One region of the Brevibacillus sp. DP1.3A genome, then DNA from elsewhere that is predicted to be linked to it. Evidence: predicted binding sites of a transcription regulator. Region 1 holds the regulator's gene; the other holds the start of a gene.

The links. The regulator LexA, encoded in region 1, represses DNA repair genes until DNA is damaged. The targets are predictions, from matches to a motif close to CGAACATATGTTCG.
Region 2: a site for LexA is predicted at 1,962-1,975, ahead of HP399_RS14860 (YolD-like family protein). Genes of this name have one in related genera too.

What each region holds. Positions count from the first base shown of each region.
Region 1 covers NZ_CP085876.1:2,983,403-2,986,820, forward strand. The annotation lists gene HP399_RS14050 (SOS response-associated peptidase family protein) at 1-241, shown strand, start outside; gene HP399_RS14055 (DUF4269 domain-containing protein) at 238-813, opposite strand; gene HP399_RS14060 (DUF456 domain-containing protein) at 922-1,407, shown strand; gene lexA (transcriptional repressor LexA) at 1,458-2,081, opposite strand; gene HP399_RS14070 (cell division suppressor protein YneA) at 2,244-2,582, shown strand; gene HP399_RS14075 (DUF896 domain-containing protein) at 2,659-2,856, shown strand; gene crcB (fluoride efflux transporter CrcB) at 2,953-3,318, shown strand; gene HP399_RS14085 (HelD family protein) at 3,357-3,418, shown strand, end outside.
Region 2 covers NZ_CP085876.1:3,181,160-3,184,577, forward strand. The annotation lists gene HP399_RS14845 (YhcN/YlaJ family sporulation lipoprotein) at 1-225, shown strand, start outside; gene HP399_RS14850 (hypothetical protein) at 362-598, opposite strand; gene HP399_RS14855 (bile acid:sodium symporter family protein) at 777-1,751, shown strand; gene HP399_RS14860 (YolD-like family protein) at 2,063-2,311, shown strand; gene HP399_RS14865 (hypothetical protein) at 2,530-2,763, opposite strand; gene HP399_RS14870 (GNAT family N-acetyltransferase) at 2,939-3,418, shown strand, end outside.

The sequences.
Region 1 (3,418 bases):
CAGTACGATTTTGTTGACATTTAATAAAAATGAGCGAATGCCTGTCATCTTAAAGAAAGATGATGAGGACTTATGGCTTGATCGGGAGAAGTATGATCGGTTGCAGCTCCAGTCGCTGTTTACCCCCTACGATTCCGGCGAGATGATGGTATATCCGGTATCCGCCAAAGTGGGCAGTCCGAAAAATGATGGTCCTTCCTGTATTCAAGAAGTAGAGATCGGCTCTTTGTTTGAAGATTAATCCTTTCGCAGGAGCTGAACTTTTTGTCGTAATTCCTGTTCGGTTAACGACTCCAAATGCAACAATGCCTCGTATGGATCATCACCCGGAATATGAAAGTACCTGGCAAATGCAGGCTCTGTTTTGATGCCGCTTTGCTTCAGAGCTCTAATATGTTGGCATGCATCCAAGCCTCCTATGTCTAGCAAACGTGCTTCGATGTCCATATGACGATAGGCATTTTGCTTTTCGACAGCTACCGGTTGAGCAAACAATTCAAACCAAAAGTCAGCTGTGAAAAACGAGATAACGGACGTGGGAGTACTTTTTACATCTAGGTGTGTCACTTCAAATCCGGGCAAGCAGCCAAATGCTGTACGCACAGCCTGCTCAAACTGTTCCAGATCATGACTCTCGCAAATAATGTCCAGATCGCTTTGCTTGACGTCAATGTCTAAAGGGATGGTTCCGGCAAGCACTGGACGGTAATCGGATAGTACTTCCATGATGTGCGTCTGTTTAATCGCTTCCCACGCCGCTTTTTGGCGCATCGTTCCTCTGCCCAAATAAGAGAGATCATGCCAATTTCTCAAGAGACTACCTCCATGTCTACTTTCTTTTAAAATAGTTTAGACAAAAGTGAATAAGTACGCAACGAAATCGGTAATCACTCGTATACCTAGATGAAGGGAGTGTAGTAGATGGAAATATTTTTGTGGGTAGTGGTCGTGTTATTGTTCTTGCTAAGCATCGCAGGAATTTTTTTACCTGTTTTACCTGATACGATATTACTGTGGGCGGGCTTTTTGCTCTATCACTTTTTCATTGCAGATCCGGGAGCGGGATTGCCCGCATCCTTTTGGTGGGGAATGGTCGTTCTAAGCATTCTGCTTTATGGTGCTGACTTGCTGACGAACATGTACTTCGTGAAAAGGTACGGAGGGTCCAAGTGGTCGTCCGTTGCTGCTGCGGTCGGAATTATCCTCGGGATCTTCGTTTTCCCACCGTTTGGTATGCTGATCTTGCCGTTCGTATTCGTCGTTCTGGTAGAGTTAATGGTGCAGAAGCAGTCGATGGAGCGAGCAGTGAAAGCGGGCGTAGGCTCACTGATCGGATTTTTGGGTAGTGCGGTCGTAAAAGTCATATTGCAAGTTACGATGATCATCTGGTTTTTTGTCGCCAGATAACATATAGAAAACGAAAAGGACAGCCGAGGCTGTCCTTTTTTACGTGGAAACTAGTGAATGAGTCGATATACACCGATGACTTTACCGAGAATGGTGACATTCTCCAGAATGATCGGTTCCATTGTGGCATTTTCCGGTTGGAGACGGAAGTGGTTCTTTTCTTTGAAAAATCTTTTGACGGTCGCTTCGTCTTCTTCTGTCATGGCTACGACAATGTCACCATTGTTCGCTACGTGCTGTTGGCGAACAATTACGTAATCTCCGTCGAGAATCCCTGCATCAATCATACTGTTCCCGGAGACGCGCAGCATATAGACCTTGTCAGAAGTCACGATATTGTCTGGAAGCGGGAAGTACTCTTCCACATCCTCAATGGCAGTGATCGGTTGTCCAGCGGTTACTTTTCCGATTACTGGCACACGGACGACAGAGTCTTCGAAATTGTCTTGAAAACGATCTTCATCTGATAGCAATTCGATGGCACGAGGTTTGGTAGGATCTCGACGAATGAGGCCTTTTTTCTCTAAGCGTGCCAAATGCCCATGTACTGTTGAGCTGGAAGCTAGTCCAACAGCCTCACCAATTTCACGTACAGATGGCGGATATCCTTTATCACGAACTTCCTTTCGTATGAACTCGATGATGGCTTGTTGTCTACTCGATAATTTTGACATAGAAAGACACCCCTGATTTCTCGAACATATTTTCCTATATTATACCATGGGAGCTTGCGTTCGACAAACATAAGTTCGATTCTTTGTTGACATGAACATATGTTCTCATTTATCATGAGGTTACAAATGATCAGAACGTATGTTTGCGAGGAGGCCATTATTATGAATTCATCGACAGCACGAAATCGTTTCGAGAAAAAAGAAGAACGTCGAGTTCGTTTTGGTATCACGAGAGGACAAGCTCTCTTGTTTCTTATAACATTTACTCTCTTTTTTTACTTATTGACCGAACTAGTGTTTGCTTCTTCGCCCATGGAGGAGCCACAAGGAATAGAAGTAACCGTACAATCTGGAGATAGCCTATGGTCGTTAGCTGTTCAATACAATACAGATCAGCATATGGATGTTCGTGACTATATAATAGAGATTAAGGATGCGAACGGTTTAGAGAGTAACAGGATTTACCCAGGTCAGACTCTCATGCTTCCTGATACTCCGTAAGTGTTCGGCTGTCTTGCGGGATCATTCGAATGTGGTATAATGAATCGGCACTACTACAGAGTGGGAGGAACCAGCAGTGGTATCTGACGCAGAAATTAAACGCATTAACGAATTGGTCAAAAAATCTCGCGAAGAAGGTTTGACCGAAGAGGAAAAGCTCGAACAAAAAGCATTGCGCCAAAAGTACATTGACGCCGTTAAGCTTTCATTGAGAGCAAATTTGGATTCCATCCGTTATGTGGAAGACCTTGAAGAAAATAAGCCAAAACAGTAAGATAACAATTACTGATACGACAGACATCCTCGCTTGACGCTAGGGTGTCTTTTTCTGTGACATACATAACGCTTTGATATTCAGGGAGGGAAAGCGGTGGCGTGGATAGCTGTGGCGGTTGGAGGAGCAGTTGGCTCACTTTTGCGCTACCTATTGTCTTTGCTCGCGAATCAGCCGGGATGGCCGTGGGGAACTTGGATCGCCAATGTTTGTGGATCTTTGATCATCGGCATCTTGTTCGTGCTGGGGAAAGAACGTGGCATTTTATCTCCGACACTCTATCTTTTATTTGCAACGGGGGTCATGGGAGGATTTACGACGTTCTCTAGTTTCTCCTTGGAAGTGGTTTCTTTTTGGGGAGAAGGTCACCTGTTGCGTGGCACTTTGTACGCTCTTCTCAGTTTGGGAGTCGGACTACTTTCTTGTGGGGTTGGAATATGGTTGGCTAGGCAATGGTCTTAATACGTTCAATGACACGATACATGTGAGGGGGAATGAATGTGAGTACACAGCATCGTGATTATGAATTGGAACAAAAAAAGCTGGATGAAACAATTTCAGC
Region 2 (3,418 bases), 200 kb from region 1:
ATTCAAGTGACGAATTTTAATCGGTTCAAGCTGGAATCGATTCAAAAAGAAGTCGGAAAGAAATTAAAAGAGGCCTTCCCAGATGCCGATATTCATGTGACAGCTGACAAGCGATTGATAAAAGATTTGCAAAGGCTAAGTGACGAACAGTGGCCAACTGATGTAAAAGCGGCATGCCAGAAGAAGAAATCCTTAAAAGAACTGGAAAAGAAAATGAAGGGATAGCCAGTTTCCCAAACCTCACATACTACATGGGTAGAGTGAGGTTTTTGCTGTCTATTTTGGTAGAACGATCAAAATGAAGTGATTATTCTGTGATTTCATGACAGAGAAGAACTCCCTGACTGGGAGTCTATATAGGCTAGTGGTGATCATGATCGTAATAATGCGCACGCTCTCGATCCCGATGGAGGTCGATGCCGCGTAATTCACCTTTTGCTTTTTCCACAAGAACTTGATAATCTCTTACCACTTCCGTCAAGGTCGTAACGGATTCTTTATAGTCGGGATCATTACAGATTCCATCTATCGCTCGATGGAGGTGATACATCTTATCTTCGGTTTTTCGGATAAATTCTACCCAATCCATTCCGTTCATAAAATACCTCCTTTCCGTCATAGGCTTTACTCCCATACGCGAAAGTATGCAAGGTGAAATTGCGAATAAATGACTTGTATGTAATCTACTAATGAACTTTGGTCTTGTAACAATAATCTGTTCATGATAACATACCTCACATCAATAGCATCAAAGGACGAGACTTGAGGTGTATCAGATGAACGGGTTAGCCAAACTGAATCGATCGCTTGAGAAAATCATGCCCATACTAACGCCGAGTAGTGTTGCCATTGGTGTTATAGCCGGGACACATTTACAACCGTTTGCTTTTTTGACTCCTTGGGTGTTTGCCTTCATGACATTTGCCGGCAGTCTGGGTTCAGGATTTAAAGAATTTGCAAAGGTACTGACTAGACCGCTTCCTTTAATCGTCAACTTGTTGATTCTTCATGCACTTATGCCGCTTGTTGCTTGGTCAATGGCACGGTTATTTTATCCAGATGATATCCATGTCATCACGGGCTTTTTGTTGGCGGCCTTAATTCCCACAGGGATCACGAGCTTTTTGTGGTCATCGATTTATTTCGGGAACATCGCACTGACACTATCCATTATTTTGTTGGATACGATGCTCTCCCCATTGATTGTTCCGTTGGGGATGTCCTTGTTTTTAGGGGCAACAGTCGAGATGGATTTAGCTGAACTGATGAAGGGTTTGTTTTATATGATTGTGTTGCCGTCTCTTGGCGGTATGCTGCTCAATCATTTATCAAAAGGGAACGTCAAAAAAACGCTGGCACCAAAATTAGCGCCATTTTCTAAGATGGGAATGGGGGTTGTCGTCGCGATCAACAGCTCGATGGTCTCGTCTTATTTTCATATGATGGACGCTAAACTGGTGGGAATGGCGGTCCTCGTACTGGTTGTAGCCATTTTGGGTTATTTGATGGGGTGGGGGATAGCGCGGCTATTCGGATGGGAGCGTGATATTATTGTCACGTTAACCTTCAACAGTGGGATGCGAAACATTAGTGCAGGGGCAGTTATGGCGATCACGTACTTCCCTGCGCCTGTTGCACTTCCTGTTGTTCTCGGTATGCTGTTTCAGCAAATACTCGCTTCTACCTTCGGAAAGTTTTTGGAGCTGGTCGAGAAAAGACCGCAGCATCAACCACAGGAACTATCAAGATAAAAGCAAGAGCCGTTTTCCAAAACCAATGGGAAGACGGCTTTTTTCTTTCAGATTCTTACTGAAGAATGCTGTTAATTTGGCGCTCTCCACGCAAAACAATTCCTTTGGTCCATTTGACAATGCGAACGCCCGATTCCGCATCAAGACTTGGCAGAACAAATGGGGAGACTTTTCATACGGTTCAAATGAAGAAATTGAAAAAAAGAGTTGCGAACTTATGTTCGTAATCACTATAATGTAATTACAATTTCCCACACATGGATGAGTATCTGGATATCAAATGTTCGTAATTAGGCGGGTGGAAAAGCGTGGTGAACGGCAATTTTGAAGTAACAAACCAAGAAAGAGAGGCATTTATGTACATGCTGCGAGATTCCGCAAGAGAGAATTATCCCTTGAATGTGAGCTGGTGTGTGTCCTTTGAGGGGGAGCGGGGGAATACGTGTAGCATGTGGGGTGTGGTCAAATGGGTAGACCCAAAGGCGAGACGTGTTCAATTAGCAAACCAAACGGGTAGTCAATGGATCGAGATGGAGAAAATTATCAATGTACATGCATAGGAGTGTGTAAATAAACCTTACGCGAAATTCGACTCGTCGTAAGGCTTCTTTACTTTTTTGCACAAAGCAGGAAGTTTATATGTCATAAAACCTAACGTGAAAATGCAGAAAATTCGAAAGTTTGATTGACGTTTGGTTTTGTTGTGTTAGGATATATTACATAGCATGCATTCTCTCCACTTCCTATTTTGACCCAATTGTTGGGTCCTTTTTTTTGCCTATTTTCCATTCTTCGGATATGGCTTCCCATCCGTTTGAAATAACTTGCTCACCATTCCATAAAGACGACCTGACATGTTAGGAAAAACGAAGGAGTATTCATTCGCTCCTTGATTCAGCAAGACGATCGGAGCTTCCACGATGTAGGGGATTTTCATTAGATCGAGCATCTTCTTATATTCTTCTACCTTGGAATGGTCGACCGTATAATAAAATGATTTGGAAAAATTCATGCGAGCACGCTCCTTTCCCATATTGTAGCATATCCATAGTCTGCCGTATAAATGAACATAATAAATATTATGTAAACAAATTTGTGCCCTCTCTCCATATGAAGAGAGAAGATTCACAAAAACTTCTACCTATGATAGAATAAAAGACCAAAATTTTACCAATAGGAGAAAAATGATGATAATCAGCCAACAACTACTTTCTGTGAACGGGTTATCCTACTCGATTCGCTCTGCAATGGAAACAGATGCACAACAGTTGTCGGAACTGCGACTGCAAATCGATGGAGAGACTGAAAATTTGGACAGAGAAAGAGGAGAGGCTTTCATCGATGTGCAAGGATTCGAACACATCATCCATACGGATGCAGAAAGTCCAAGAAACTTGTTTTTAGTTGCTGTTGTACAGGATCGGATTGTCGGGTTTTCCAGATGTGCAGGTGTTTACTTAAACAGATTTGCGCACAAAGTAGAGTTTGGAGTATGCGTCTTGCAAGAGTTCTGGGGTTATGGTATTGGGAAGAATCTCTTGCAAGAATCGGTTGCTTGGGCAGACGCCAACCACATCACCAAAATGACGTTGAATGTAATGGAAACGAATGAGAAGGCAATTGAGCTGTACAAACGGTTTGGCTTTGAAATCGAAGGGGTACTCAAA